DNA from 4 places in the Streptomyces sp. NPDC002490 genome. Region 4 is predicted to be linked to each of the others. Evidence: riboswitches for the same ligand, from Rfam matches in the RefSeq annotation. Region 4 holds a riboswitch; each other region holds the start of a gene.

Region 1 (7,402 bases), on a different contig from region 4:
CCGAGCGCTGCGTAGGACCGGATGCCGTCAGGGGGGAGGAACGTCGACTCTGCTGTCACATCGACCCATCCTTCCTCGCCCGGCGTGACCTACGCCACCGTAACAATGCCTTCCAGGGGGTTGACGGGACGTGAGAAAGGCCATGCGGTCGACCGGCACGACACGGGAATAGGGGAACGGCCAGGCCCGTACAGCGCGACGCGGGGCCGCATCGGAGGATGCGGCCCCGCGTGCGGGAGCTCCCGGCGGGTCGCCGGACGGATCAGACGGAGACGCCCTTGGACCGCAGGTAGGTCAGCGGGTCGATGTCGGAGCCGTACGTCGGCGAGGTGCGGATCTCGAAGTGCAGGTGCGGCCCGGTGCTGTTGCCGGTGGAACCGGCGAGGCCGATCTGCTGGCCGCCCGAGACGGACTGTCCCGCGCTGACGCCGAGCTGCGAGAGATGGGCGTACTGGGAGTACTTGCCGTCGGCGTGCTGGATGATCACCTGGTTGCCGTAGGCGCCCGCCCAGCCCGCCGAGACGACGGTGCCCGGGCCGACCGCCTTGAGCGGCGTGCCGGCGGGGACGCTGAAGTCGACGCCGGTGTGGTAGCCGCTGGACCACATGCTGCCGGAGGCCCGGTAGGGGGTGCCCACCCCGCTGGCGACCGGCAGGGTGAAGCCTGAGGCGTTCGCGGCGGCGGGCGCCTCGGCCGCCGCGGGCGCGACCTTCGGGGCGGCGGGCTTCGGAGCGGCGGGCTTCGGAGCCGGTGCCTTCTCGGGGGCCGCCTGCCGGACCTCGGGCGCCTGGGGCTGGGCGGCCTTCGGGGCCGGGGCCTCGGGCGCGGCGGCCTTCGGCGCGGCCTGCTTCGGGGCGGCGGACTGCGGGGCGGCGGCCGGGGCACCGATGGCGAGCTCCAGACCGGGGCGGATCAGGTTCGGGTCGGCGCCGACCGCGGCCCGGTTGTCCTGGTACAGCCGCTGCCAGCCGCCGCGCACGTCCTGCTCGTCGGCGATCTTCGACAGGTGGTCGCCGATCTTCACGGAGTACGTGGTGACCTCGGCGCGGGGGGTGGCGGTCCGCTCCGCGGGGGCCTGCGGGGCGGCCGGGGCGGTGACGGCGGCGGAGCCCTTGGGGGCGGGGGCGGCCTCCCCGGCCTGGGCGTGGGCCTGGGCGGCGCCCATCAGCGGAAGCGCCAGGGCCGCCGCGCCACCGGACCCGGTGAGGGCGATGGCGCGGACGAGCCGGGCGGACGTGGGACGGCGGTGCTTACCCGTCGCGGGCATGGTGCGTTCCTCTCCGGCGCCTACGAGGTGAGCTGTCGGATTCGGGCGGGAGGTGCCCGGCCGCGCTCGCGCGGCTTCACCCCGAGCCGGTCCGGTCGCCCGGACTCGGCGTACTGCGTGTGGGTTCCCCGCTCCTGCCGATGTCGGTACGACGGTGGGTGCCGGACGGTGGCAGGACTCGGCGTCCGCCCGGAGTGAGCGTGACGCTAAGCGAGCCGGAACGGCCCGGACAACCGCGAGCACGTCGATGACCAGGTATTCCTTGATCCTTGCGGGATTTCCCGGTCACCCTGCGTCGACGACGGCGGGGGCCGCGGAACTCAATTCCCGGGCTGTGGACGGCAGGCGGAGCACGGCCGGCCACCACGTTCGGTGACCTCTATGATCCCGGTCACGACCGGCTTCCCCAGGCGGCTTTATTCCCGGCCCAGTTGGGATGAGGACCACCAAGATTCGCGAACGCTATGAAAATGCACATTGCAGGACATAGAGGCCAGGGCTCGCCCTCCGTGTTTCACAAGAAAAGCCCATCACATCCCGATTGTCGGACGATGTGATGTCGTATCGTCTGAACCGGCCCGCCGTCCGACGGCGCCGGCGGGGGAACCGGAGGAGCCCCGTGACGCAGCAGATCCCATCCACCGAGCCCGAACTGACCGGCGTGCGCAACTTCCGGGACCTGGGAGGACTGCCGACCGCGGACGGTCGCCGGATCCGCCACGGGGTGCTGTTCCGCAGCGGCCACCTCGCCCGCGCGACGGCACGGGACAGCCGGTACCTCGACTCGCTCGGTCTGCACACCGTCTTCGACTTCCGCAACGACGCCGACCGCGCCCTCGACGGCCACGACGTGGAGCTCCCCGGGGTGCGCCAGGTGAACATCCCGCTCAGCGACCCGGCCGACGGCGCCGCGTTCTGGCACATGGTGCGCAACGGCGACCTCACCGAACTCCGCGCCCTGCTGGCCGGGGGGCGCGCCGTCGACCAGATGGTGACGTCCTACCGGGTCATGATCGAGCAGCGGACGGCGGAGCACGCCCGGGTGCTGCACGCGCTCGCCGAGGACAGCGTGCCCGCCCTGCTGCACTGCGCCGCGGGCAAGGACCGGGCCGGACTCACCGTGGCCGTGGCGCTGCTGGCCCTCGGGGTCGAGCGGAGCGCGATCGAGGAGGACTACCTCAAGTCCAACGCGGCGCACCGGCGGTACCGGGTGCGCCGCGACGCGGACGCCGTCGACGGCTCCGCGCCCGAGGCCATGGAGTTGCTGAGCCCCCTCTTCGACGCCCGGGTCGAGTACCTGGCGGCCGCCTTCGAGACGATCGACCGATGTTGGGGCGACACCGACACCTATCTGCGCCGGGCCCTCGGTCTCACCCCCGGGCTGCGCGAGCGGCTGCGCGGACGGCTGCTCGACTGAGCCGGTCCCCGGCCGCCGGCGGGGTCACTTGGCTCCGACCTCGAACAGCAGCCAGATGAAGGCGGCGACCAGGTGGCCGACCGCGACGTAGATGACCAGTCGGATCCAGATGCTCGGCGGCATCTTGTCCTCCATGCGGGGCGTGGAGGTCCGCGGGGCGACCGGAGGCGCCGCGGGGTCGGTGGGGGGTACGGGTTCGGTCATCGGAGGTCTCCCGGGGTGTGGCCGTCCGCCGGGCCGAGGCACAGCGCGGCGGTCGGACTCTGCAACAGGGTATGCACGAAGAGGAGGTCGGTGCCGTCCTCGTCGGCGGCGCCGATCCGGTGCGGGGTCAGCGAGTCGAAGTGGGCGCTGTCACCGGGGCCGAGGAGGTGGGTGCTGTCCCCGAGCCTGAGCCGCAACCGCCCGGACAGGACGTACAGCCACTCTTCGCCCGGGTGGACCCGCACGATGTCGCCCTGGGTGCCGTACGGCACCCGGACCCGCAGGGCCTGCATCCCCCGGCCGGAGGCGCCGGCCTGCCAGTACGTCCAGCCGCCGGCCCGGGTGGGCTCCATGGTGGCGGCCTGCACCACGGCGTCGCGGTCGACGACCGTTTCGCCGAGCAGTTCGGAGACCGTGGTGCCGTACACCCGGGCGAGCGCCAGCAGCATCGGCAGGGAGGGCTGCCGTCGACCGGTCTCCAGCCGGGACAGGTGCGCCGGGGACAACCCGGCCGCGGCGGCAGCCGTCTCCAGGGTGAGCCCCGCGCCGCGCCGGAGCTCCCGCAGCCGGGGGGCGACGAGGGGGACCGCCGTCTCCGGGGCGGGGGCCGCGGCGGCGGGCGGTTCCTCGGGAGGGACGGACTCTGGGTGGCTCATGCTTCGATTGAGCCAGAAAAATGCCCCTCGGGCAAATTTCTTGCCCGAGGGGTAAAAAACGAGATCGCGGGTCGCTGCACCGCTCAGCGGACGGCCACCGCCTGCTTCACCAGTGTCCTCCCGAAGTCCCATATGAGGCCACCCCCCCGGTGCGCGTCGTCCATCACGGCGGTGAAGGCCGTGACGAAGCGGTCCACGTCCGCCTCGTCCACCACCAGCGGCGGGATCAGTTTGATCACTTCCAGCCGGTCCCCGGACACCTGGGTGAGGATGCGGTGCCGCTGGAGCAGGGGGGCCACCACCATCTGCGCGAACAGGCCCTTGCGGGCGGCCTGGAGCATGGTCCAGCCGCCCCGCAGCTTCAGCGACCGGGGGCGGCCGAACTCGATCCCGATCATCAGCCCCCGGCCCCGCACCTCGCTCAGCAGCTCGTAGCGGTCCACCAGGGCGGCCAGCCGGGAACGCAGCAGCTCCCCGACGGTACGGGCGCGCTCCACCAGGTGCTCGGACTCCAGCACCCAGAGCACCGCGAGCCCCGCCGCCATGGCCTGCGCGTTCGATCCGAAGCTCGCCGAGTGCACCAGGACCCGGTCCATGGAGGCGTACACCTTCTGGAAGATCCAGTCCCGCCCCAGGGTCGCCCCGACCGGGACGTACCCCCCGGACAGGGCCTTCGCCACGCAGATCAGGTCCGGCTCCACCCCGTCCTCGTGCTGGTGGGCGTAGAAGTCCCCGGTCCTGCCCAGCCCGGTCTGCACCTCGTCCGCGATCAGCAGCGCCCGGTGCGCACGCAGCAGCTCCTGGGCGCCGCGTAGGTACCCGGGCGGGGCCTCGTGGACGCCCTTGCCCTGGATCGGCTCCACGATCAGCGCGGCCACGTCGCCGCGCGCCAACTCCCGGGCGAGCGCATCGAGGTCGCCGAGCGGCACCGCCGTGTCGGGCAGCAGGGGCCCGAAGCCCTCCCGGAAGCCGGACTCCCCGTTGACGGAGAGGGCACCGGTGGTGAGCCCGTGGAAGGCGTGCGTGCAGTACAGCACCCGGGGCCGGCCGGTGGCGCAGCGGGCGAACTTGAGCGCGGTCTCCACCGCCTCCGTGCCGCTGTTGCCGAAGAACACCCGGTCCAGATGGGGGCTGTGGGCGAGCAGGCGTTCCGCGAGCAGCCCCGGCAGCGGCGGGCAGTCGAAGCGGGTGAGGTCGGCGAGGGAGGCGTCCAGCACGTCGTGGAGGGCCTTGCGCACCACGGGGTGGTGCCGACCGACGCCCATCACCCCGAACCCGGCCAGCATGTCCAGGTGGTCGTTGCCGTCCGCGTCCCAGAAGTGCGCGCCCTCGGCCCGTTCGTAGACCTTGTCGAAGCCGATGGTGCGCAGCATGCGGGGGAGCTGGTGGTTGAGGTGGCGGGAGTGCAACGCGTACCGCTCGCCGCCGCGTTCGGAGAGCAGTGCGCCGAGGTCGAACGCCTCGCTCATCGCGGACCGCCCTCCGTTCCCTCCGTCGTCGGCCCGGGGGGCGGTGCCGTCACGCGCGGTTGCCCGAGACCGTGTCGCGGGCGGCGCGCAGGCTCTCCCTGAGCGATCCCATGGTGGCGAGGACCGCGGTGGGTTCGTAGCCGCAGTGGGCCATGCAGTTGGCGCAGCGCGGGTCCTTGCCCCGGCCGTAGGCGTCCCAGTCCGTCTGCTCGACGAGTTCCCGGTAGGTGGGGACGTAGCCGTCGCTCATCAGGTAGCAGGGGCGCTGCCAGCCGAAGAGGGAGTAGTTGGGGATCGCCCAGGCGGTGCAGGGGAAGTCGACCCTGCCCTCCAGGAAGTCGAGGAACAGCGGCGAGTGGTTAAGTCGCCAGCGGCGGCGGTTGCCGCCGGCGAACGCCTTCCGGAAGAGTTCGCGGGTCTGTTCCACGCCGAGGAAGTGCTCCTGGTCCGGTGCCTTCTCGTAGGCGTAGGCAGGCGAGATCATCATCTCGTCCACCCGGAGGTCGTCGTTGAGGTAGTTGAGGACCTCGATGACGGTCTGCGGGGTGTCGGTGTTGAAGAAGGTGGAGTTGGTGGTGACCCGGAAGCCGCGCTCCTTGGCCTGCTCGATCGCCGCCACCGCCTCGTCGAACACGCCCTCCTTGGCCACCGACTCGTCGTGACGCTCCCGCAGTCCGTCGATGTGCACGGCGAAGGCGAAGTACGGGGAGGGGGTGAACCTCTCCATCTTCTTGCGCATCAGCAAGGCGTTGGTGCACAGGAAGACGTACTTCTTCCTGGCCACCAACTGGCGCACGATCTCGTCGATGTGCGGGTGCATCAGGGGTTCGCCACCCGCGATGGAGACCATCGGGGCCCCGGACTCCAGGACCGCCCCGACAGCCTGCGCGACCGGCATCCGTTGCTTCAACACCCCTGCCGGGTGCTGGATCTTTCCGCAGCCCTCGCACTTGAGGTTGCAGGCGAAGAGCGGTTCGAGCTCCACGATCAGCGGAAACTTGTCCCGCTTGCGGAGCTTCTGTTCGAAGAGGTAGGTCGCGACCTTGACGGACTGGCGGAGCGGCATGGCCATCTCAGCTCACCTCCGGGGGAGCATCACAGTGCGGTGCCATTCACTGAAGACGGGGAGCACGGCGCGGAGAACGCGGAAAGCCGATATTCCACCGCGCAGGGTGCCGATGCGGACGAGTTCGTGTGCGGGGGCGTCGACGACCACCCGGACGGCCGCAACGGGGCGGGGGCCCGGCCGGGAACCGCTTCCGGGGGCGCGCACGGCGGTGCGCAGGCTCACCGCCGACTCCATGTCCACCGCGATGGCCCCCGTGGCGCGCAGCGCGGCGCGTTCGGCCCCCCGGATGACGTGGTCGGAACCGATCAGCACTCCGGTGTGCACGGTCCGCCCGGGCGACTGTCGCAGCAGCGCCTCGACCAGCGGACCGGTGCCGGAGCAGCGGACCGAGCCCTGTGCGTCCCGGGTCTCCTCGGCGACCACCAGGTCCCCCGGGCGCATCCCCGGGGCGAGCCCCGCGCAGAAGCCGGTGGCCAGGACTGCCGCGTCGTGCAGGGCGGGGCGCTCCAGGGCCCGGGACAGCGCCCGGGCCGCAGCCCGGGGCCCCATGCCGGTGCGCACCACCGTCGGCTGCGGGGCCGCGGTCGGGCCGTGGGTGCCCAGGCGCAGGGCGAGCCGTTCGATGCCGAGTGCACAGGCGACCAGGAGGGGGACGGCCGTCCCGGGGTCGGTTCGGCCGGCCGACGACCCCGCATCCGGCGGCTCGTTGGGGGCGGACCGCATCAGCCCGCCTTGCCGGTCCGCTCGGCGATGCGTCCGGCTGCCGCCGCGACCAGCGATCGTGCGGTGCGCACCACCGTCGGACGGACCGGGCGGCGGTCCGGGGGGCGGGTCCCCGGGCCGGCGGGGGCGGTCCCGGCGGCGGTGCCGCACCCCGGAGCACGGTCCGCGAGCGGGTCCCCGTGCAGGAAGCGCCCGAGCGCGGTCAGCGGGAACACCTGCCGGTACAGGTGGTAGTTGATCGAGAAGTCCCAGGGGAAGCCGGTGCCCGTGTAGTACGGCTCGTCCCAGGAGCCGTCCTCGCATTGGGTCTCCACCAGCCAGGAGACACCGCGCTCGGCGGCCTTGCCGTGGCGTTCCCCCGCGGCGAGCAGTGCCATCAGCGCCCAGGCGGTCTGGGAGGCGGTGGAGGCTCCGCGACCGCCCCAGCCGGGTGCGTCGTGGTAGGAGCGCAGGTCCTCGCCCCACCCGCCGTCCTCGTTCTGCACCGCCTCCAGCCAGGCCACGGCGCGCCGGATCGACGGGTGCGAGCGCGGGAGCCCGGCGGCGACCAGTGCGGGGACCACCGATCCGGTGCCGTACACGTAGTTGACGCCCCAG
Region 2 (7,402 bases), on a different contig from region 4:
GCCGGAAGCACTTCGGCGGCGAAGCGGCGGATGTCGCGTTCGCGGGCGACCGCGGCTATGTGTTCGAGCAGGGCGGAGGCGACGCCCCGGCCCTGGTGGGCGTCCTGGACCAGGAAGGCGACCTCGGCCTCGTCGGCGGGGGCGGAGGCGGGGCGGCCGTGGGCGTCGATCCGGTCGTAGCGGACGGTGGCGATGAACTCGCCGCCCACGGTCGCGGCAAGGCCGACCCGGTCCACGAAGTCGTGGTGGGTGAAGCGGTGCACGTCCTTGTCGGAGAGCTCCGGGTACGGGGCGAAGAACCGGTAGTACTTCGACTCGTCCGAGACGTGCTCGTAGAAGCTGACCAGCCGGTCGGCGTCCTCGGTGGTGATGGGTCTGATGCGCGCGGTGCCGCCGTCGCGCAACACGACGTCGGCCTCCCAGTGGGACGGGTAGTCGTGCTGGTCCGGCGGGGTCTGCATGGGGTCAGCGTACGGGTCGCGGTCGGCCCGGGCGCGGGGCAGGCTGGGGAGCGCCCCGGGGTCGGTCGGCGGCGCGGCGCCTGGTTTCCGGGCTCCCCCCGGATGGGTACGTGAACGCCCGGTCGACGCGGGCACGGCGCCCGGCGACCGCACGGGCCGGCCGCCACCGCTGTGGGAGACTGGTCTAGACAACCGAAGAGGGTCATACCACCCGAGAGAGCACCTGAAGGGCAGCATCACATGGCTGAGCGCCGCGTCACCGTCGGTTGGGCTGAGGGTCTCCACGCCCGCCCCGCCTCCATCTTCGTCCGGGCGGCCTCGGCCACCGGCCTTCCCGTGACGATCGCCAAGGGGGGCGCCGACCCGGTCAACGCGGCCTCGATGCTGGCGGTGCTGGGGCTGGGTGCGCACGGCGGCGAGGAGGTCGTCCTGGCCTCGGAGGCGGAGGGTGCGGACGCCGCGCTGGACCGACTGGCGAAGTTGGTGGCCGAAGGACTGGAGGAGTTGCCCGAGACGGTGTGAGCCGGGCGGGTGGGCCCGCCGTCACGGGCCGCTCCCGGCGGGGCGGAGCGGCCTCTCGGGGGACCGGACCCACGGGAGGCGGTCCGACCGGCGCCCGTCGTGGTGCGCCAGGGCCGTTCCGGGGAGGACGCCTCCCCCGCGTTCGGCCCGCATCGCTTCACGGGAATTCACGAATCCCGCACCGCACCACGAGGCCCGCGGATCGCTTTCCGTCACACCGGCGGATGCATCGGCCCGATCGTCAGAGAATTCACTTCCCTCGCCTTCGGCACGCACGGCACCGAAATGAAGAGTGAATTCCTACGGCAATCCCGCCTCCTCCTTTTCTACCGTCCCCGTGTTACCGGGACGCACCCGCCGTGTTGACGGAATGTTTCCCCGCCCGCGTGCCGGCCGCCGCCCCGTCGTCCCCCGGCCGGTGCGGGAACCGGCGGCGACGGGCCACCATCGCGCCGATCTCGCGCTCGGTGTGGGCGGCCATCAGGGTGCCGGCGCGTTCCGCGTCCCCGCGGGCCACCGCGTCCACGAGGACTCCGTGCTCGACCCACTGCTCGGCCGGTCGCGCCGCCGGCTCGACGGTGTACATCCAGGTGATCTTGTGCCGGAGCTGGGTGAGCATCGCGGTGAGCCCCTGGCCTCCCGAAGCCTGGTCCAAGGTCTCGTGGAACCAGGTGCCCAGCGAGCGGAGTTCCTCGCCCGTGCCGTTCTCGGCCCGCTCCCGCCCCAGCCGCACCAGACCGCGCAGCACCTTCAGGTGGGCTTCGGTGCGCCGCTCGGCGGCCCGGGACGCCCCCAGCGGCTCCAGCAGCCGGCGCACCTCCAGCAGATCGGCCGCCTCCCGTTCGGTCGGCCGGGCGACGCAGGCCCCGGCGTGCCGACGGGTGACCACGAACCCCTCGGCCTCCAGGGTGCGCAGCGCCTCGCGCACCGGCACCCGGGAAACGCCGTAGCGACGGGCCAGCACTTCCTCGGTGAGGCGGCTCCCGCATTCCAGGACACCGCTGACGATGTCATCCCGAATGGCCGAGCACACCGCCGTGGCGGGAATACTCACGATCGGACCTCCGCTTTATGTCCGCACACCGCGGTCGATCGACTCTGATTCGATGACTCTATTGCAGTACGCGGAATTTTCCGACCCGCACGGGAATTCCTCACACCGATGGGACGGCCGCCACGTATCGAACGGACGGACAGGCGGGCGGGCGGGCCCGGACGTGCGGAAGGGCCCCGGCGGGTGGCCGGGGCCCTTCGGTGCTCACGGTGTCGACGGAACGTTCCGCCGGAGCGGGTGGGTCAGAGGTTGACCCCGTGGCTGCGGAGGTAGGCCAGGGGGTCGAGGTCGGAGCCGTAGTCGGCGCCGGTCCGGGCCTCGAAGTGCAGGTGCGAGCCGGTGACGTTGCCGGTGGCCCCGGCCAGTCCGATCTGCTGCCCGGTGGTGACGGCCTGGCCCGCGAAGACGGCCACCGACGAGAGGTGGGCGTACTGGGTGTAGGTGCCGTCGTGCATCTTGATGACGACGTTGTTGCCGTACGCGCCGGCCCAGCCGGCTTCGACGACGGTGCCGTAGCCCACGGACTGGACCGGGGTGCCGGTGCTGGCGTGGAAGTCGATGCCGGTGTGGGTGCCGGAGGACCAGATGTTGCCGCCCGCTCCGTAGGACGTGGAGACGTAGCTGCCGGCGATCGGGCTCACGTAGGTGTTGAGGCGCTTGCGCTCGGCCTCGCGGGCGGCGCGTTCCTGGGCCTCGCGCTCTTTCGCCGCCTCGGCCTCGGCCTGCCGCTTCTGCTCGGCGGCCCGCAGCTTGGCCTCCGCCTCGGCCAGCTCCATGGCGGCGGCCTCGTCGGCGGCGATCTGCTGGGCGGCGGCCTGGGCGTCGATCTCGTCGGCGACGGCGTCGCCGATGGACACCGTCTTGGTGAGGCCCGTGTCCTCCAGCGAGGACGGCTCCTGGGCGGCCAGGGCCGGTGAAGCGAGGGTACCGATGACACCGGTCGTGGTGAGGGTGGCGACGCCGGCGACGTTCGCGGTGGTCCGCGAGATGCGCGTGGGGCGACGGTGCTTACCGGTGGCACGGGTGAACGCCATGAAGTGGCTGTCCTTTCCTTCCCTCTCGCCTACCGGGTTAGCTGACGGGTTCGGAGCAGGAAGGTCTCCTACGGACCCCCTCCGCGTGGCGACGGGCGTCCGATTCACCCCAGGGACGGATCGGGTCCCCGGCTCCCCTGGCTCGCACCGTACGGGGACTCGGCGATGACTGTCCGGTGCCGCGACTGCGGCGTACCGCACGACGGACAGCCGCCCCGACGCTACGGGGAGGATCTTCGGTACGACAAACGGAACGGCCGTTTTGTAGCGCACGCCACACCGCGGACCGCAACCTCCCGCCCTTTCGGGACATCCGTCCCACACCGCACTCCTGACGGAACGACACGACGGACCCCCTCGCGGGGTACGGTCCGGAGCGCGTCGCGCCGGTACGGCCGCGGCCCTTGCCGTCCGGTGTCCGCGGCGCGCGGAGACGGCGGACGGGCGGGAATCCGCCTCCGCCCGGTACCGCCTGAGCCGCCGTCCGCTCGGTCACCGGCTGCGCCCGCTGTTCGACGCCGCCCCCGCCCGCGTGGTCGCCACCGCACCGAGCGACTGCCGAGCGGGTGTTGAGCCACCGTGCGGGCCCGCGGGCCGCAAGGGGTCCGCGGGCCCGCACGCGGTCAGCCGGTCACGACCGTGACCTCGCCGATGCCCAGGGCGCGCACGGGCTCCTCGATCTGCGCCGCGTCACCCACCAGGACCGTCACCAGCCGGTCCACCGGGAAGGCGTTCACCGCGGCCGCCGTCGCCTCCACGGTGCCGGTGGCCGCCAAGCGCTGGTACAGCTGCCCCTGGTAGTCGTCGGGGAGCCCCTGCTCGACCTGGTCGGCGAGGGTGCCCGCGACGGCCGCGGCCGTCTCGTACTTCAACGGGGCGACCCCCACCAGGTTCTGCACGGCCACGTCCCGCTCCGCGTCGGTGAGCCCTTCCGCGGCGAGAGTGCGCAACACCGTCCACAGGTCCGTCAGCGCGGGCCCGGTGGACTCGGTGTCGACGGAGCCGGAGATGGCGAGCATCGCCGCCCCGGTGCCCTCCGAGGTGGAGCGCAGCACCTGGCCAAAGGCCCGCACCCCGTAGGTGTAGCCCTTCTCCTCGCGCAGCACGCGGTCCAGCCGCGAGGTGAGGGTGCCGCCCAGGCAGTAGGTGCCCAGCACCTGCGCGGGCCACACCCGGTCGTGCCGGTCGGCACCGATCCGTCCGATGAGCAGCTGCGTCTGCACCGCGCCGGGGCGGTCCACGATGAACACCCGCCCGGTGTCGTCGGCGGTCACCGGCGCAACGACCCGGGGGGCCGAGGGGCTGCCGGTCCAGGCGCCGAGGGTGTCGGCGAGGAGTCCCTCCACGTCCAGGCCGGCGAGGTCGCCGACGACGACGGCCGTGGTGGTGGCGGGGCGCACGTGCTTCTCGTAGAAGGCGCGGACGGCCGCCGCGTCGATCGCCGCCACGGTCTCCTCGGTGCCCTGGCGGGGCCGGGACATCCGCGCCTCGGCGGGAAAGAGCTGGCGGTACAGCTCCTTGGCCGCGCGGCGGGACGGGTTCGCGGCCTCGTGCGGGATCTCGTCGAGGCGGTTGCGGACCAGCCGCTCGACCTCGCTGTCGGCGAAGGCCGGGGCGCGCAGGGCGTCGGCGAGGAGCCCGAGGGCCTTCGCCAGCCGGGAGGCGGGCACTTCGAGGGAGATCCGCACGCAGGGGTGGTCGGCGTGGGCGTCCAGGGTGGCGCCGCAGCGCTCCAGCTCGGCGGCGAACTCCTCGGCGGAGTGCTTGTCGGTGCCCTCGGAGAACGCCCGGGCCATGATGGTGGCGACGCCGTCGAGGCCGGCCGGTTCGGCGTCCAGCGGGCTGTCCAGCAGCACCTCCACGGCGACGACCTGCTGGCCCGGACGGTCGCAGCGCAGCACGGTCAGGCCGTTGCCGAGGGTGTGCCGGGTGGGCTCGGGGAAGGCCCAGGGGCGGGCCGTGCCGGCCTGCGGCTGGGGGTGGAAGTCCATGGTCACGGTGGGTTCGGCGGTGGTCACTTGGCCGCCTCCTCGTCTGCGTTCTCGTCGGCGTCGGCCTGCGGCTGCTCCAGCGGTTCGTAGACGAGCACCGCGCGGTTGTCGGGCCGCAGGCGCGCCGCGGCCACCTCACGCACCTCCTCCGCGGTGACGTCCAGCACCCGCTGGACGGCGGTGAGGGCGAGCTGGGGGTCACCGAACAGGACCGCGTACCGGCACAGTTCGTCGGCGCGGCCGGCGACGGTGCCGAGCCGGTCCAGCCACTCGCGCTCCAACTGGGCCTGGGCCCGTTCCATCTCCTCGGGCGTGGGGCCCTGGGCGGCGAACCGGGCCAGTTCCTCGTCCACGGCGGCCTCGATCTCGGGGACCTCGACGCCGGCGGAGGTCTTCACGTCCAGCCAGCCCAGCGAGGGCGCGCCGGCCAGGCGGAGCAGCCCGAAGCCGGCGCCGACCGCGGTGCGGTCGCGGCGGACCAGCCGGTTGTAGATGCGGGAGGACTCGCCGCCGCCGAGGACGGTGAGCGCCAGGTCGGCCGCGTCGGCCGCGCGGGTGCCGTCCTCCGGGAGCCGGTAGGCGGCCATCAGCGCGCGGGAGGGCACCTCCTCCTCGACGAGCTGGCGCAGTTCCCCGCCGATGACCTCGGGCAGCGCTCCGTCGCGCGGGGCGGGCTTGCCGTCGTGCCCGGGGATGGAGCCGAAGTACTTCTCGATCCAGGCGAGCGTCCGCTCCGGGTCGATGTCGCCGACCACGGAGAGCACCGCGTTGTTGGGCGCGTAGTAGGTGCGGAAGAAGTCCCGCGCGTCCTCCAGTGTCGCCGCGTCCAGGTCGGCCATCGAGCCGATCGGGGTGTGGTGGTACGGGTGGCCGTCCGGGAAGGCGAGGGCGGTGAGCTTCTCGAAGGCGGTGCCGTAGGGGACGTTGTCGTAGCGCTGGCGGCGCTCGTTCTTGACCACGGCGCGCTGGTTGTCGAGGGATTCCAGGTCGAGCGCGGCGAGCAGCGAGCCCATCCGGTCGGCCTCCAGCCACAGCGCCAGCTCCAGCTGGTGCGCGGGCATGGTCTCGAAGTAGTTGGTCCGTTCGAAGCTGGTGGTGCCGTTGAGGGAGCCGCCGGCGCCCTGCACCAGTTCGAAGTGGCCGTTGCCCGGTACCTGTTTCGACCCCTGGAACATCAGGTGCTCGAAGAGGTGAGCCAGACCGGTACGGCCCTTGACTTCGTGGCGCGAACCCACGTCGTACCACAGGCAGACCGCGGCGACCGGGGTCAGGTGGTCCTCGGAGAGCACCACGCGCAGGCCGTTGGCCAGGCGGTGTTCCGTTGCTGTCAGGCCGCCGGAGCCGGCCTGCGTGGCCGTGTGACCCATGGGCATGTACGTCCCTTCGATCGCGGAAAACTGGAAGTCGTCCTACCGTCCTGCCACTGTATGCAAGCGCGCTGACGGGTGGAGGAGTTCCCGGCCCCGCTACGCCGAGAGCGAGCACCTCGGCGAACCGGCGGACGGGTCGCGGTCGGCGCTGTCAGTCCGCCGGGCCACAATGGTCGGCATCCGTTATCCCGTTTCCTGCCCTGGCACACACTGTGAGGAGCCGCAGCAGCGATGGCCCGCCGCAGCACGAAGACCCCGCCGCCCGACGACTTCGAGGAGAGGATCCTCGACATCGACGTCGTCGACGAGATGCAGGGCTCCTTCCTCGAGTACGCCTACTCGGTCATCTACTCGCGCGCCCTGCCCGACGCCCGGGACGGCATGAAGCCCGTCCAGCGCCGGATCGTCTACCAGATGAACGAGATGGGCCTGCGCCCCGAACGCGGCTACGTGAAGTGCGCCCGGGTCGTCGGCGAGGTGATGGGCAAGCTGCACCCGCACGGCGACGCGTCGATCTACGACGCGCTGGTGCGCATGGCGCAGCCCTTCTCCATGCGGGTGCCCCTGGTCGACGGGCACGGGAACTTCGGTTCCCTGGGCAACGACGACCCGCCCGCGGCCATGCGGTACACCGAGTGCCGGATGGCGGACGCGACCTCCCTGATGACGGAGTCGATCGACGAGGACACCGTCGACTTCGCACCCAACTACGACGGCCAGGAGCAGGAGCCGGTGGCCCTGCCGGCCGCCTATCCGAACCTCCTGGTCAACGGCTCCTCGGGGATCGCGGTCGGCATGGCCACCAACATGCCGCCGCACAACCTGGGGGAGGTCATCGCCGCCGCCCGCCATCTGATCCGCCACCCGGGCGCCGACCTGGACGCGCTGATGAAGTACGTGCCGGGGCCCGACCTGCCGACCGGCGGCCGGGTGGTGGGCCTCTCGGGCATCCGGGACGCCTACGAGAGCG
Region 3 (7,402 bases), on a different contig from region 4:
CAACCGCGGCGCCTGCTCGCTGGCCGACGTCAAGGTCGCCGTCCTCGACGAGGCCGACCAGATGGCCGACCTGGGCTTCCTGCCCGAGGTCACCGAACTGCTCGACCAGGTTCCGGAGGGCGGCCAGCGGATGCTGTTCTCCGCCACCCTGGAGAACGAGATCGACACCCTCGTCAAGCGCTACCTCAACGCGCCCGTCACCCACGAGGTGGACCCCTCGGCCGGTGCGGTCACCACCATGACCCACCACATCCTGATCGTGAAGCCCCGCGACAAGGCCCCGGTCACCGCCGCGATCGCCGCGCGCAAGGGCCGCACCATCATCTTCGTGCGCACCCAGCTCGGCGCCGACCGGGTCGCCGAGCAGCTGCGCGACGCCGGCGTGCGCGCCGACGCCCTGCACGGCGGCATGACCCAGGGCGCCCGCACCCGCACCCTCGCCGACTTCAAGGACGGGTACGTCAACGTCCTCGTCGCCACCGACGTCGCCGCCCGCGGCATCCACGTCGACGGCATCGACCTGGTCCTGAACGTGGACCCGGCCGGCGACCACAAGGACTACCTGCACCGCTCGGGCCGCACCGCGCGCGCCGGCCGCTCCGGCACGGTCGTCTCGCTGGCGCTGCCGCACCAGCGTCGGCAGATCTTCCGGCTGATGGAGGACGCGGGCGTCGACGCCTCGCGCCACATCGTCGGCGGCGGCGGGGTGTTCGAGCCCGAGGTCGCCGAGATCACGGGCGCCCGCTCGATGACCGAGGTCCAGGCCGACTCGGTGTCCGGCGCCGCCAAGCAGGCCGAGCGCGAGGTCCAGGACCTGGCCAAGCAGCTGGAGCGCGCCCAGCGCCGGGCTGCCGAACTGCGCGACGAGGCCGATCGGTTGATCGCCCGCGCGGCCCGCGAGCGCGGCGAGGACCCCGAGACGGCCCTCGCTGAGGCGGCCGAGGCCGCTGCGGCCGAGCCCGCCCCGCAGGAAGCGCCGGTGGCCCCCGTCGCCGAGGAGCGCCCCTCGCACGAGCGTCGTGACGACCGCGGCGGGTTCCGCCGTGATGACCGTCGTGACGGTGACCGTGGTGGTTTCCGTCGTGACGAGCGTCGTGACGACCGTGGGCGTGGTGGTTTCGAGCGTCGTGACGACCGTCCGGGCTTCCGCCGTGACGACCGTCGTGACGGCGACCGCGGAGGCTTCCGCCGCGACGAGCGTCGTGACGACCGCGGCGGGTTCCGTCGCGATGACCGCCGTGACGAGCGTCGTGACGGTGACCGTGGTGGTTTCCGTCGTGACGAGCGTCGTGACGACCGTGGGCGTGGTGGTTTCGAGCGTCGTGACGACCGTCCGGGCTTCCGCCGGGACGACCGTCGTGACGGCGACCGCGGAGGCTTCCGCCGCGACGGCGACCGTCCGGAGCGCGGTGGGTTCCGCCGGGACGAGCGCCCGTCCTCCGGCCACCGCAGCGGCCACGACCGCCCCTTCAACCGCGACCGTCGTGACGACCGCCCCTCGGGCGGCCACCGCACCGGCGGCCACGACCGCCCGTACGGCCGTCGTGACGACCACCGGGGCGCCGGCCTCAACCGCCGCGACGACAAGCCGCGCTGGAAGCGCAACGGCTGACCCCGGGTCCGTTCGCTGAACCGGGTGCCCGCCCCTCGTGCCGCCTGTTCGTCAAGGGGCGGCACCCGGTTCGCCGTTGTTCGGGTGCGTGCCCGAAAACCAGCACGCACCCGGACGCCGATGGTGTCAGGATGAAGGTGCGCCCCGTGGCGGCGGCCCCGGCCCCTCGTCCACCCGGCCCACCGGACGCCGACCCCGCCACCACCGGGGGACAGGCCCCGCCTGTCCCTGGTGCCCCGCTATGCTCTGCGGGTAGGGGCCGTTAGCTCAATTGGCAGAGCAGTGGACTTTTAATCCATTGGTTGTGGGTTCGAGTCCCACACGGCCTACCATCGGCAGCCAGGGAAACCCTCTGACCTGCGACGGAGCGCCCCGACCGGTTTCCACCGGTCGGGGCGCTCCGTCATTCCCGGCCGCGGGCGCGCGGTGAGGGACCGGACGAACGGGGCGTCGGCGACGGGCTCCGACGCCCCCGCGTCCAACGAGCGGGCGGCTGCACGGCGTTGTCGAGCGCAACGGGCGGCGCGTGAGCGCCGCACGGGCCCACCCGCTCCGCACGGGACCGGACGGCCGGGCCGGCCCCCCGGCGCTCTCACAGGAACTTGTTGCGGCCCGCCCCCGGGCCGGCGGCGGAGCGACGGCCGCGGGCGGGTCGGTGGCCGCGGGGGGCGCGGCGGTCGCCGTCGAGGCCGGCGGCCCTGCGCGCCCAGCGGGCGAGGGTCTCGGCCGGGAGGCCGACGCTGTCGACGATGCGGGCCGCCTTCTCGCGGCAGGCGGGTTCCTGGCAGGCGACCGGGTCGGCGGGTTCGTCCCGGGCTCGGGCGACGGGGCCCGGGGGGAGCGGCAGGGGGGCGGGCGGAAGGTACCGGGCGGTGCAGCCCAGGCAGACGTACCAGGTGCGCATGTGCGTCTCCTAGTGGGATTGGCCGGTCCCGGTGCAGGTCCCGCAGGCCCCGGTCCACCGCCGCACCAGGGGCGTCTGGCTGCCCTCCTCGTCGGTCTCGACCGTGTGCTGTTCGTGTTCGGTGAGTCCGGTGCCGCCGCACGCCGGGCAGGTCTCGTCACTCATGGGCCCAGGATGACGGGCGTCGGGCGGCCACCGTCGAGAATCCGCCGCATCGCCACCCGAACCGGGCAGCTCCCGCGGTGCGCCCGTTGACCGGGTGCCGGGTCCGCCGGGCGGGGGTCGTCCGGTGCGCCGGGCGGGCGGGTGGGCGGTAGCGGAAAAGGCGTGGTCGGAGGGGTCCGGACGTGGTGTAGAGTTGGGCTTACCGACGCGGGGTGGAGCAGCTCGGTAGCTCGCTGGGCTCATAACCCAGAGGTCGCAGGTTCAAATCCTGTCCCCGCTACTCCGTACGAAGGCCCGGAAGCCCTTGCTTCCGGGCCTTCGTCGTGTGCTGCCCTCACCCGTACGGCCCGTACGGGTCGCTGCCGGCCCGGGCGGGGGCCAGCCTGGGACGGGCGGCGATCGGTAGGCAGGCGGCGGGAGACGGTACGTGGGCCACGGAGGTGCACCGACCGAGGAGGAGTCCGCGGAGGCCGGGGCCCGTGCGCGGACGGGTGTCGGCGGGCGTCATCGCCGGGCCCGCCGGGGCAACCGGTTCGTCCGGGCGCTTCCGCTGCTGCTGATCGTGGCCGGGGTGTTCTACGACGAGCTGACCCCGTCCCGGATCACCGCCGCGCCCCTGTTGGCCGCGGCACCGCTGGCCGCCGCCCCCTTCTACGGGCTGCTCGGCACGGTGGCCATCGGGCTCGCGGCCTGCGCCGCCATGATCAGCGAGCGGTGGGAGGACGGGGACCTGGGGCGGGCCGAGTCCTTCACCGACCTGGCCACGATCGTCGTGGTGTCCGTCCTGGCCGTCGTGATCAACCGGCTCACCCGCCGCAGCAGTGCCCGGCTGGCCTCGGCCCGGGAGGTCGCGGAGGCGGCCCAGCGGGCCGTGCTGCCGGAGCCCGCGGCCCGGATCGGCGGCTTCGACATCGCCGCCCGCTACGAGGCCGCGCAGGCCGACGCGTCCATCGGCGGTGACCTGTACGCGGTGCAGGACACCCCGCACGGGGTCCGGCTGGTGGTGGGTGACGTGCGGGGCAAGGGGATGGGCGCGGTGTCGGCGGTGGCGGTGCTCATCGGGGCCTTCCGGGAGGCCGCGGAGCAGGAGGCGACCCTGGAGGCGGTGGCGGGTCGGCTGGAACGCGCCCTCGCCCGGGAGGGGGTGCGCCGGCGCGAGGTCGACGACTTCGAGGGGTTCACGACCGCGGTGCTCGCCGAGCTGCCGCACGGTCAGGACGTGGTGCGGATCCTCAACCGGGGGCATCCGACACCGCTGCTGCTGGTCCCGGACGGGGGGCTGACCGTGGTGTTCCCGCGCCGTCCGGCACTGCCGTTGGGCATGCTCGACCTGGGGGTGTGGCCCGACTCCTGCGACCAGGTGGACTTCCCGCCGGGGACGACCCTGCTGGTGTACACCGACGGACTGTCCGAGGCCCGGGACGGGCGGGGGGAGTTCTTCGATCCGGCGCGGTGGCTGCGGGGCCGGGCCTTCCCCGGCCCGGAGGAGCTGCTGGCCGCCCTCACCCAGGAGGTCGTCCGGCACACGGGCGCGGGACCGGAGGACGACCTCGCCATGTTGGCGGTGCGACGGCCCTGACGCCCCCGGCGGCGGGGGCGGTGCCCCGCCGTCCGGCGGCCTCCCATCAGCCCCCTCACCCCCTGTAGTCACGGCTTCGCTTTCCGATAACAACTGAGTATCCGTCAGGGAAAAAAGTGCCTCGCCGAGGAATATTGTCCGACCGCCAACTCGCCCGTATCCGCCCCTCCGTGTCCTGATAAGTCCCTGCTGTGAGCGCTAACGATCACTCGGAAGCGCTTGGAATCCGAGCCCCGGGTCTATTAACGTTCGATAACGCAGCGCGGTCGTCCCAGCCGTCACAGAGGCGGCTCCGTGCGCACGCGCCGAATCCCGCGAGGGAACCGGGGAACCACCACCTTGGGGTGAATCGGGCCGCCTTCTCGTGAAGGCGACCCGTAGGAGACCTTCCTGCTCCGAACCCGTCAGCTAACCCGGTAGGCGAGAAGGAAGGAAGGAGTACGCCTCAGTGGCGTCCAATCGGCCTGCCCCCGAAGCCCCTCACGCATCCACGACCGTCGAGGACGGGACCCATTCCCCCTACCAGCGGGTGTACGGCCCCGAGGTCACCGAGGGCGAGGCGCGGGAGGTCTGGAACCCCACCGCCGACACCGTCCGACCGGTGCGCGGTCGCCACCGCGTCGCCAAGCAGCGCGGCGGGCTCGCCCGCAGCTCCACGGTCCTGGGCGTCGGCGTCATCGCCGCGGTCGGCGCGGGCGGCATCGCCACCGCGCAGGGCGGCAAGCCCCCCATCAAGATTTCGATGCCCGACCTCGACCTCGGCTCGATCATGCCCGGGGACTCCGCCGAGGAGCCCCAGCAGAAGGCCGCCGCCACCCCCGCCGTGGCCCCCCTGACCGGTGCCGGCGTCACCACCGCCGACGCCGCCCGGGGCGCCACCGACGCGGGCGAGGCCCTGCGCACCCGCATCCTCCAGCAGGCCGAGCAGCAGCAGGACCAGGCCGAGGCCGCGGCCCGCGCCGCAGCCGAGAAGGCCGCCGTGAAGAAGGCCGCCGAAGCCGCCGCCAAGGCGGAGGCCAAGGCCAAGGCCAAGGCGGAAGCCGAAGCGAAGGCCAAGGCGAAGGCCAAGGCCGAGGCGGAGCGCAGGAAGGCGGAGGCCGAGGCGAGGGCCAAGGCCGCGCAGGCCGAGAAGGAGCGCCTCGCGAAGCTCGCCAAGAGCTTCACGCTCCCCCTCTCCTCGTACACGCTGACCTCCTCCTACGGGCAGTCCGGTGCGATGTGGTCCTCCGGCGCCCACACCGGCCTCGACTTCGCCGCCGGCGCCGGCACCCCGCTGAAGGCCATCGGCAGCGGCACCATCACCCAGGCCGGTTGGTCCGGCTCGTACGGCTACCGCACGGTCCTCACCCTCGACGACGGCACCGAACTCTGGTACGCCCACCAGTCGTCCATCGGCGTGAGCGTCGGCCAGAAGGTCACCACCGGCCAGTTCATCGGCTCGGTGGGCTCCACCGGCAAGAGCACCGGCGCCCACCTGCACCTGGAGGTCCACCCCGGCGGCGGCGCCGCCGTCGACCCGGCCGCGTTCCTGCGCGGCAAGGGCCTCAGCCTCTGACCCTCCCGGGTCCGCGGCCCCCGTACCCACCCGTCACCCCCACCGGCGCCCGGCGCACCTCCGCACGCGGTCGTGCGCCCGGTTCCGCGACGGGTGTCCCCCCACACCGCGAGAGCGCCGGCGGACCGGGTTCGTCCCCTCGACGCACCAGGTCCGCCGGTCCGGGGAAGGCGTTGCCGGCCAGGGGTGTTGACTAGCACCATGACCACTCTGCGCCCGCTCGGTCCGTCCGGCCTCGACGTCTTCCCGCTCGCCCTCGGCGGCAACGTCTTCGGTTGGACCGCGGACACCTCCCAGACCTTCGCCGTGCTCGACGCCTACGCCGACGCGGGCGGCAACTTCCTCGACACCGCCGACGCCTACTCCGCCTGGGCGGACGGCAACCGGGGCGGCGAGTCCGAAACCCTGATCGGCCGGTGGATGGCCGCCCGCGGCAACCGCGCGGACGTCGTCGTCGCCACCAAGGTCGGCTCCCACCCCGACTACAAGGGCCTCTCCGCCACCACCGTCAAGGCCGCCGCGGACGCCTCCCTCACCCGGCTCGGCACCGACTACATCGACCTGTACTACACCCACTTCGACGATGTGACCGTGCCGGTGGAGGAGATCGTCGGCGCCCTGGACGACCTGGTCCGCGCCGGCAAGGTCCGGGCCGTCGCCGCCTCCAACATCAGCCCCGAACGGCTCCAGGAATCACTGGACTTCTCCGACCGCGAGGGACTGGCCCGCTACGCGGTCCTCCAGCCCGAGTACAACCTCGTCGCCCGCGACAGCTACGAGGGCACCCTCCAGCAGGTCGCCTCCCGCAACGGGCTCGCGGCCGTGCCCTACTTCTCGCTCGCCGCGGGCTTCCTCACCGGCAAGTACCGGCCCGGCACCCCCGTCGACAGCGCCCGCTCCGGTTCGGCCTCCCGCCACCTCGCCACCGACCGCGGCCGGCGGGTGCTCGCCGCCCTCGACGCGGTCGCCGCGGAGCGGGGCGCCGAGCCCGCCACCATCGCCCTCGCCTGGCTGGCCGCCCGCCCCACGATCGCCGCCCCGCTGGCGAGCGCCCGCACCCCCGAGCAACTCACCGCCCTCCTCGCGGTGGCGGAGCTGGAACTCACGGACGCCGAAGTCTCCCTGCTCACCGAGGCGTCCGCCTGACGCCCGCCCGTGCCCGCTCCGGGTCCCGGCCCGCTCGCGGCCCGGGACCCGGAGCGGGCACGGCCTGCCGTCCACGCGTTCGTGCCACTGCGGGTCCCGGTCGTGGTGGAGGAGCGGGCCGTCCTCGCCCGCGCACTTCACCCGCTGCGCCGAGCGCACGGCGAACCGGGCCCGGGCCGGCGTCCACGTCCGTGGCCGTGCCGGTCAGCCCTGCCCCTCGGCCGGCCGGCCCGGGGCGGTGCCCGGCGCCGGCACGGGCGCCCCGGGGGACGGCGGCCCGTAGCCGGGGTGCCCGTGGGGGAACCGGGCGCCGTAGCCGTACGCGGGCGGCGGCAGCACCGACCAGGGCGCGGTGAGCAGGGCGCCGTGCACCAGGGACGGACGCACGGCGTGCCGGCGGTCCCACAGGGCGTCCAGCAGCCGGCGTTCCCGGGCGAGGAA
Region 4 (7,402 bases):
CTCGTCGACGCCCGCACCACCGGGTTGTGGGAGGACGCCACCGAACGGGCGGCGTAGCGGTGGCGCCGGCCGCCGGCGGTCAGCCCGCGGTCGGCGCCAGCCCGGACGGCGCCGGCCAGCGGGCGGTGAAGGCCGCCGCGTCCCAGACACCGTCCAAGCGGGGCGCCAGCCAGTGCGCAGCCGCGCTCCGGAAGGCGGCCGGCTGCCACCCGCCGACCCCCGCCGGCACCGCGCCCAACAGCGGGGCGCCCGCCGCCTCCGGCAGGTCGCCGAGGTTGCAGCGCGCGGCGAGGTCCGCCTCCGCGGGCCAACTGCCCACCACCACGCCCAGCGGCTCCACGCCGCGCACCCGCAGCGCCTCCGCGGTGAGCGCGGTGCTGTTCAGCGTGCCGAGCCCCGCCGGGGCCACGACCAGCACGGGCGCGTCCAACAGCCGGGCGGCGTCGGCCAGGGTGTCGCCCGCGTCGTCGAAGCGGACGAGCAACCCGCCGGCGCCCTCCACCAGGACCAGGTCGTGGTGGAGGGCGAGGTGCCGGGCGGCCCGGGCCGTCGCCCGGGCCCCGACCGGGGCGGCCCCGGCCCGTCGGGCGGCCGTCGCCGGGGCCAAGGGCTCCGGATAGCGAGCGAGTTCACGCGCCGTCACCGGGCCGGCCAGCCGCGCCGCCTCGGCGGCGTCCCCCGGTTCCCCGGGCAGCACTCCCGTCTGGGCGGGCTTGAGGACGGCGACCGACCGCCCGGCGGCCACCGCCGCCGCCGCGACCGCCGCCGTGGTGACCGTCTTGCCGACCTCCGTGCCCGTTCCCGTCACGACCAGGATCGCCATGCCCCGCTCCCATCCGCAGTTCGTCCGTGTGGCCCGCTCCCGTCCGGGACGGGGCCTGCGTCAGCCCGCCCGGGCCGCCGCGCACACCGCCCGCCCGATCCGGGCCAGGTCCTCGTCGCCGGTCACGTACGGCGGCATCGTGTAGACCAGGTCGCGGAAGGGCCGTAGCCACACGCCCTCGCGCACCGCCGACCGGGTCGCCGCGGCCAGGTCGACGGGACGGTCCAACTGCACCACCCCGATCGCGCCCCGCACCCGCACGTCCCGCACCCCGGGCAGCGCCCGCGCCGGGGCCAGTGCCTGGTGCAGGCCCGACTCGATGCGCTTGACCGTGGTCCGCCAGTCCTGGGCGAGCAGCAGGTCGATGGAGGCGGAGGCGATCGCCGAGGCGAGGGGATTGCCCATGAAGGTGGGGCCGTGGGCCAGCACCGGGACCTCGCCGCGGGAGATCCCCCGGGCCACCCGCGAGGTGCACAGCGTCGCCGCCATGGACAGGTAGCCGCCGGTCAACGCCTTGCCCAGGCAGAGCACGTCCGGGGTGACCCCCGCGTGGTCGGCGGCGAACAGTTCGCCCGTGCGACCGAAACCGGTGGCTATCTCGTCGAACACCAGCAGCACGCCGTGTTCGTCGCACGCCTCCCGCAGCACCCGTAGGTACCGCGGGGGGTGGAAGCGCATGCCGCCCGCTCCCTGGACCACCGGCTCCACGATCACCGCGGCCACCTCGTCGGCGTGCCGGGAGACCAGCGCCCGCAGGTGGTCGGCGTACCCCTCGTCGTACTCGGCGGGGGGAGCGTCCGCGAAGACCTGACGGGGCAGCACCCCCGACCACAGGGAGTGCATGCCGCCGTCCGGGTCGCACACGGCCATCGGCTGCCAGGTGTCCCCGTGGTACCCGCCGCGCCAGGTCAACAACCGCTGCTTCGCGGGGCGACCGAGGGAACGCCAGTACTGGAGGCACATCTTGACCGCGACCTCCACCGACACCGAGCCGGAGTCGGACAGGAACACGTGCTCCAGGCCTGCGGGGGTGAGGTCGACGAGTTGCTTCGCCAGGCGCACCGCCGGCTCGTGGGTGAGCCCGCCGAACATCACATGGCTCATCCGTCCGAGCTGTTCGTGCGCCGCCCGGTCGAGGACCGGGTGCCGGTAGCCGTGGATCGCCGACCACCAGGACGACATCGCGTCCACCAGCACGTCGGGGCCGCCCAGCCGCCGGCCGCACCCTTCGGCGAGCCGCAGCCGCACCCCCTCCGCCTCCACCACCACCAGCGGTTCCTGCTCGCCCGGCATCGGAGCGTACGGGTGCCAGACGTGCCGACGGTCCAGCTCCACGAGCTCCCGCACCGAGCCCGGCAGGGCGCCCGGCTCAGGCATTGGGGGCCAGGTCGGTGCCGGGGCCCCGGCGGCGCACCGCCACCAGGTCGGGCCGGGCGGCCTGCGGTTCCGCCTCGGGGCCGGCGGGCTCCGCACGTCCGCAGGGGCCGCAGCCGCCGGCCGTCGCCGGGTCGGCAGCGGCCCGGGGACCGGCCTCCTCGGCCGACCCGCAGCCACCGCCGCGCGAGCCGCAGCCGCCGCCCGCAGGCGCCGCCCGGTGCTCGGGCAACGTCACCCGGTCCGCGCCCTCCACCTCGAACCCGGCGTCGGCGATCATGTCCAGGTCGGCCTTGCCGGCCTGGCCCTCGCTGGTCAGGTAGTCGCCCAGGAAGATCGAGTTGGCCAGGTGCAGCGCCAGCGGCTGGAGGCTGCGCAGGTGCACCTCCCGGCCGCCCGCGATGCGCACCTCCACGTCGGGGCAGACGAACCGGGCCATCGCCAGGATGCGCAGGCACCGCTGCGGCGTGAGGTTCCACTCCTTCGCCAGTGGGGTCCCCTCGAACGGGATCAGGAAGTTCACCGGCACCGAGTCCGGGTCCAGCGCGCGCAGCGCGAACACCACGTCGACCAGGTCGGCGTCGCTCTCGCCCATCCCGGCGATGAGCCCCGAGCACGCGGAGAGGCCCGCCGCGTGGGCCTTGCGGACGGTGTCCACCCGGTCCGCGTAGGTGTGGGTGGAGGTGATCCGTTCGTAGGTCCCCTCCGAGGTGTTGAGGTTGTGGTTGTAGGCGTCGGCACCGGCCTCCCGCAACCGCTCCGCCTGACCGTCCGACAGCAGCCCGAGGCAGGCGCACACCTCGACGTCCTCGTGCCGGTCCTTGATCGCCCGGATGGTGTCCGAGACCCGGTCCACGTCCCGGTCGGTCGGACCGCGTCCGCTCGCCACCAGACAGACCCGCTTGGCCCCGCCGGCGAGCCCGGCCGTTGCCGCCTCGGTCGCCTGCTCGGGCTTCAGCCAGGTGTACTTGAGGATGCCGGCGGTCGACCCGAGCCGCTGGGAGCAGTAGGAGCAGTCCTCGGGACACAGCCCGGACTTCAGGTTGACCAGGTAGTTGAGTTTCACCCGTCGGCCGAACCAGTGACGGCGCACCCTCCCGGCCGCGGCCACCACGTCGAGCACCTCGTCGTCGGACGTCGCCAGTACCGCGAGCGCCTCGTCCCGGGTCGGCAGTTCGCGCCGCAGTCCCTTGTCCACCAGCGTGTTCAACAGGTCCATGGTGCCGATCCTGGCCTACGCCACCCCACGCGGCCAAGGAGGCATCTGACAACCCTGGCGCATCGATGTGTGGGTATCACCACATGCTGGCGCGGGGATTGGGCCGTTAGGGTCTGTGCACTGCCTACAAAACCACCGTCCGCCCGGACCCGGCTCCGTCGGGGCGCCCCGACGCGGGCGCACCCCACCGCCGGAGGCCGTAGATGAGGGCATCGCCGTTCGACTGGCTCGACGCCCAGGCCGACCGGCGGCGGGCCGCCGGGCTGGTGCGGGTGCTGCGCCCCCGGCCCCTCGACTCGCCGCTGCTGGACCTCGCGGGCAACGACTACCTGGGGCTGACCCGGCACCCCGGGGTGACCGCCGCCGCCGCGGAGGCGGCCCGGTGCTGGGGCGCCGGCGCCACCGGTTCCCGGTTGGTCAGCGGCACCACCGCCCTGCACGCCGAACTGGAGGACGAACTCGCGGCCTTCTGCGGCTTCGAGGCCGCGTTGGTGCTGTCCTCCGGTTACGCGGCGAACCTGGCCGCGCTCACCGCCCTGGCCCCGGCCGGCACCCTGATCGTCTCCGACGCGGCCAACCACGCCTCGCTGATCGACGGCTGCCGGCTGGCGCGCGGCACCACCCGGATCGTCGCGCACGCCTCGCCGGACGCGGTGCGCACCGCGCTCGCCGAAGGCCCCGGACCCGCCCTCGCCGTCACCGACTCGGTGTTCTCGGTGGACGGGGAGGCCGCCCCGCTCCGCGAACTGTCCGCCGTCTGCCGGGCGGCGGGCGCCGGGTTGCTGGTGGACGACGCGCACGGCCTCGGGGTCCTCGGCTCCGGCGGTCGGGGCGCCCTGCACGCGGCGGGGCTCGCCGGCGCAGAGGACGTCGTCGCCACGGTGACCCTGTCCAAGGCGCTCGGCAGCCAGGGCGGGGCGGTCCTCGGGCCCGCCCGGGTCATCGCCCATCTGGTCAACACGGCCCGTACGTTCATCTTCGACACCGGCCTCGCCCCCGCTGCGGCGGGGGCCGCCCTGGCCGCCCTGCGCGTGCTGCGCGCCGAGCCCGACCGGCCGGCCCGGGCCCGCGCGGTCGCGGGCCTGCTGCACGACCTGCTGTCCGGGGCGGGGTGCGCCGTGGCGCGCCTCGATGCGGCGGTGGTGTCCGTGCGCGCCCCGTCGCCCGAGGCGGCGGTCCGCTGGGCGGCCGAGTGCCGTGCCGAGGGGCTGGCCGTGGGGTGCTTCCGTCCGCCCTCGGTACCGGACGGCGTCTCCCGGCTGAGGTTGACCGCCCGTGCCGACCTCACGGACGCCCAGGTGCGCCGGGCGGTGCGGGTGGTGGTGGAGCGGGCTCCGGCGGGCGCGCTGGCGTGAGCAGACGCGCCTGGGCGCTCACTGCCGCTCGGGCGCCGCTCCGTGCCGCAGTCGGTGCCTGAGCACCCGCCAGGGCAGGACCAGCCACAGCCCCGTGCAGACCAGCAGGGTGCCCGCGCCGGCGGCCACCCCGCCGGCCCGGCCCACCGCCACGTCGACGGAGAGCAGGACCGAACCGGTGAGCGCCAGGGACAGCACGCCCAGACCGAGTTCGGTGATGCGGGACGACACCCGCACGATGTCGGGCTTGGCGCCGCGGTGGAAGAGGTAGCGGTGGATGGCGGCGGGGGCCGTGAACAGGGCCGCCGCGAGGACGGCCAGGCACAGGGAGACCACGTAGGCGGTGCGCTGGACGGTGTCCAGCGTGGGGAAGCGGGGGGTGAACGCCAGGGTCAGGAGGAAGGCGAAGAGGATCTGCACCCCGGTCTGGGTGACCCTGAGTTCCTGGAGGAGTTCGCCGAAGTTCCGATTGGTCCGCTGGATCGGGGTCTCGGAGGGCGGAGCGCCGGGCCGGTCGTCAGTCATGTCTCATGGGTAACCGGAAGCGCACCCGCCCAGCGGGGCCCGAAGGGGTGGGGGACGCACCGGTGCGTCCCCCACCCCTTCGGGCGGTCGGCACACGCCTCAGCGTATGCACCGCTCAGTTCGTGGCATCGCTCACCGCACCCGTCCGTACTTGACGCTCTTGGTCCAGATCTTGGAGAGGCGTACCACGTCGCCGGTTTTCGGCGAGTGCCAGATCTTGCCGCTGCCGGCGTAGATGCCGACGTGGTAGACGTTCCGGCCCGAGTAGAAGAAGACCAGGTCGCCCTTGGCGCGGTTGCCCGCGCTCACGCGCTTGGTCTTGTTGTACTGGGCCGCTGCGGTACGGGGCAGGGTCTTGCCCGCCTTCTTGTACGAGTACATCGTGAGCCCGGAGCAGTCGAACCTGTAGGGCCCCGTCGCGCCGTACCGGTAGGGAGCGCCCTTCTTCGAGGCGGCCACCTTGAGTGCCTTGGTCGCGGGCGTCGCGGCGGACGCCTCCGTGGCGCCGCCGGGGGCCACTATGGTCCCTCCCACGGCGGCGAGGGTGAGTGCCGAGGCCGCGGAGGCCATGGTCAGCAGCGACGGAACACGATTGAGCGCAGTCATTGCGCAACCCTTCGTCAGCCGCCTGTGAAGGATGACCTGTCGGGTTCGGGCAGGCGAAGATGCCCGGCCGCTGACGCGGCTTCACCCCAAGGGCCGTCCGGATCGCTCCGACGGCCCGGCTTGCTCGGGTCCTCCACTCCTGCCGTCCACTCCTGTCGACCTGGCGTCCGGGCGGCGGCAGGACTCGGCGTCCGCCCGGACCGCCCCGCCGCTGTGGCGGGGGCTTGTCGTCGGAAGGGATCTTCACGCATGACCATCGGAAAAACCGAACGTTACCGCTGGTTTGTGAGTCTCCTCACCCCTGGCCCGTTCGGGTGGACAGTCGTCCCGCAAGAGCGGGTGACGGGTGCCTGACGACCCCGGTACCAGCGGCGAAACGTCGATTGCCCACTATGGAGTGGACGAACCGCGCAAGTCGGGCCCTTGGAAACGTCTACTCCGGGATCCGCTGTTCGTGGTACCCCGTTTGGGCCGTTTCCGGCTCTGCCCGGACGCCGGGTCAGTTCTGCTCCGGTGGGAGCCCGACGCGTGCCGCCCGGCGCACCCCGTCCAGGGTGCGCAGCGCACGGGCCAGCGTGTCGGCGCACAGCCGGCTCTCGCCGCGCTGGTGCATCAGCGCCAGCGCGTCCCGCAGCACCACGGCCGTGCTGACCAGCGCCTGCGCGGCGCGCAGGCCGCGATAGGTGTCGTCGCCGCGCGCCGGATTGATCCGCCCGAGGAGGTCGACCGCCTCCAGGTAGCGGTCGATCACCTCCCCCTCGGCCCGGGTGAGGGCCGGCAAGGGCGGGAGGTCGGGAAGCACGACCGCCTACCGGGCGGGCGGGGCGGGCGGCGTGCTGCCGGCGCGGGTGGTGACGATCCGGTCCACGAGGCCGTACTCCAGGGCCTGGGCGGCGTCGAGGAACCGGTTCCGTTCGAGGTCGGCCGCCACCCGTGCGCGGCTGCGTCCGGTGTGCCGCACCAGCAGTTCCTCCATCAGATCGCGTCGGCGCCGGAGTTCCCGGGCCTGGATCGCCAGGTCGTCGACCTGGCCCCGTAGCGGTTCCGGCAGCGCGGGTTGATGGATCGTCGCCCGCGCCCCGGGCAGCGCCAGCCGTTTGCCGGGGGTGCCCGCCGAGAGGAGGACCGCCGCGGCGGACACGGCCTGCCCCAGGCAGATGGTCTCCACGTCGCAGCTGAGGTAGCGCAGGGTGTCGTAGATCGCGGTCATGGCGGTGAACGAGCCGCCGGGCGAATTGATGTACAGCGAGACGTCCCGCTCGGGGGCCGCGTGCTCCAGGTGCATGAACTGGGCGATCACGTCGTTCGCGGCGGCGTCGTCGATGGGGGTGCCCAGGACGACGATGCGCTCTTCCAGCAGCTTTCCGTACGGGTCGAGGGTGCGCCGGCCGCCGGGGGCGCGCTCGGTGAACCGGGGGAGGACGTGACGGGCGCGGGGGCGCGCGGAAGCCGTGGCCACGAGCGGGCACCTCTCTGTAAAAAATGTACAGGATGTACATG

Evidence for each region. Region 4 has a riboswitch for cyclic di-AMP ahead of ABT092_RS18005 (C40 family peptidase). Riboswitches for the same ligand answer to the same signal wherever they lie in the genome.
Region 1: linked by a shared signal. The riboswitch ahead of ABT092_RS15970 (M23 family metallopeptidase) and the one ahead of ABT092_RS18005 (C40 family peptidase) in region 4 are both predicted to bind cyclic di-AMP.
Region 2: linked by a shared signal. The riboswitch ahead of ABT092_RS14845 (M23 family metallopeptidase) and the one ahead of ABT092_RS18005 (C40 family peptidase) in region 4 are both predicted to bind cyclic di-AMP.
Region 3: linked by a shared signal. The riboswitch ahead of ABT092_RS29245 (M23 family metallopeptidase) and the one ahead of ABT092_RS18005 (C40 family peptidase) in region 4 are both predicted to bind cyclic di-AMP.

What each region holds. Positions count from the first base shown of each region.
Region 1 is NZ_JBEOWM010000021.1:94,062-101,463, forward strand. It holds gene ABT092_RS15965 (SGNH/GDSL hydrolase family protein) at 1-59, opposite strand, end outside; gene ABT092_RS15970 (M23 family metallopeptidase) at 263-1,267, opposite strand; cyclic di-AMP (ydaO/yuaA leader) riboswitch at 1,270-1,388, opposite strand; gene ABT092_RS15975 (tyrosine-protein phosphatase) at 1,887-2,684, shown strand; gene ABT092_RS15980 (DUF6126 family protein) at 2,709-2,888, opposite strand; gene ABT092_RS15985 (helix-turn-helix domain-containing protein) at 2,885-3,544, opposite strand; gene ABT092_RS15990 (aspartate aminotransferase family protein) at 3,628-5,013, opposite strand; gene hpnH (adenosyl-hopene transferase HpnH) at 5,063-6,085, opposite strand; gene ABT092_RS16000 (phosphorylase family protein) at 6,092-6,805, opposite strand; gene shc (squalene--hopene cyclase) at 6,805-7,402, opposite strand, start outside.
Region 2 is NZ_JBEOWM010000019.1:95,894-103,295, reverse strand. It holds gene ABT092_RS14860 (bifunctional acetate--CoA ligase family protein/GNAT family N-acetyltransferase) at 1-461, opposite strand, end outside; gene ABT092_RS14855 (HPr family phosphocarrier protein) at 702-983, shown strand; gene ABT092_RS14850 (GntR family transcriptional regulator) at 1,324-2,037, opposite strand; gene ABT092_RS14845 (M23 family metallopeptidase) at 2,280-3,071, opposite strand; cyclic di-AMP (ydaO/yuaA leader) riboswitch at 3,083-3,246, opposite strand; gene ABT092_RS14840 (M16 family metallopeptidase) at 3,695-5,062, opposite strand; gene ABT092_RS14835 (M16 family metallopeptidase) at 5,086-6,435, opposite strand; gene ABT092_RS14830 (DNA gyrase/topoisomerase IV subunit A) at 6,664-7,402, shown strand, end outside.
Region 3 is NZ_JBEOWM010000077.1:9,125-16,526, reverse strand. It holds gene ABT092_RS29275 (DEAD/DEAH box helicase) at 1-1,612, shown strand, start outside; tRNA gene ABT092_RS29270 (tRNA-Lys) at 1,869-1,944, shown strand; gene ABT092_RS29265 (hypothetical protein) at 2,205-2,516, opposite strand; gene ABT092_RS29260 (hypothetical protein) at 2,526-2,681, opposite strand; tRNA gene ABT092_RS29255 (tRNA-Met) at 2,888-2,961, shown strand; gene ABT092_RS29250 (PP2C family protein-serine/threonine phosphatase) at 3,109-4,260, shown strand; cyclic di-AMP (ydaO/yuaA leader) riboswitch at 4,554-4,698, shown strand; gene ABT092_RS29245 (M23 family metallopeptidase) at 4,709-5,815, shown strand; gene ABT092_RS29240 (aldo/keto reductase) at 6,017-6,961, shown strand; gene ABT092_RS29235 (PrsW family intramembrane metalloprotease) at 7,166-7,402, opposite strand, start outside.
Region 4 is NZ_JBEOWM010000025.1:52,275-59,676, reverse strand. It holds gene thrS (threonine--tRNA ligase) at 1-57, shown strand, start outside; gene bioD (dethiobiotin synthase) at 80-823, opposite strand; gene ABT092_RS18025 (adenosylmethionine--8-amino-7-oxononanoate transaminase) at 884-2,200, opposite strand; gene bioB (biotin synthase BioB) at 2,193-3,416, opposite strand; gene ABT092_RS18015 (8-amino-7-oxononanoate synthase) at 3,620-4,771, shown strand; gene ABT092_RS18010 (DUF6328 family protein) at 4,790-5,296, opposite strand; gene ABT092_RS18005 (C40 family peptidase) at 5,429-5,902, opposite strand; cyclic di-AMP (ydaO/yuaA leader) riboswitch at 5,907-6,078, opposite strand; gene ABT092_RS18000 (hypothetical protein) at 6,402-6,704, opposite strand; gene ABT092_RS17995 (ATP-dependent Clp protease proteolytic subunit) at 6,711-7,361, opposite strand.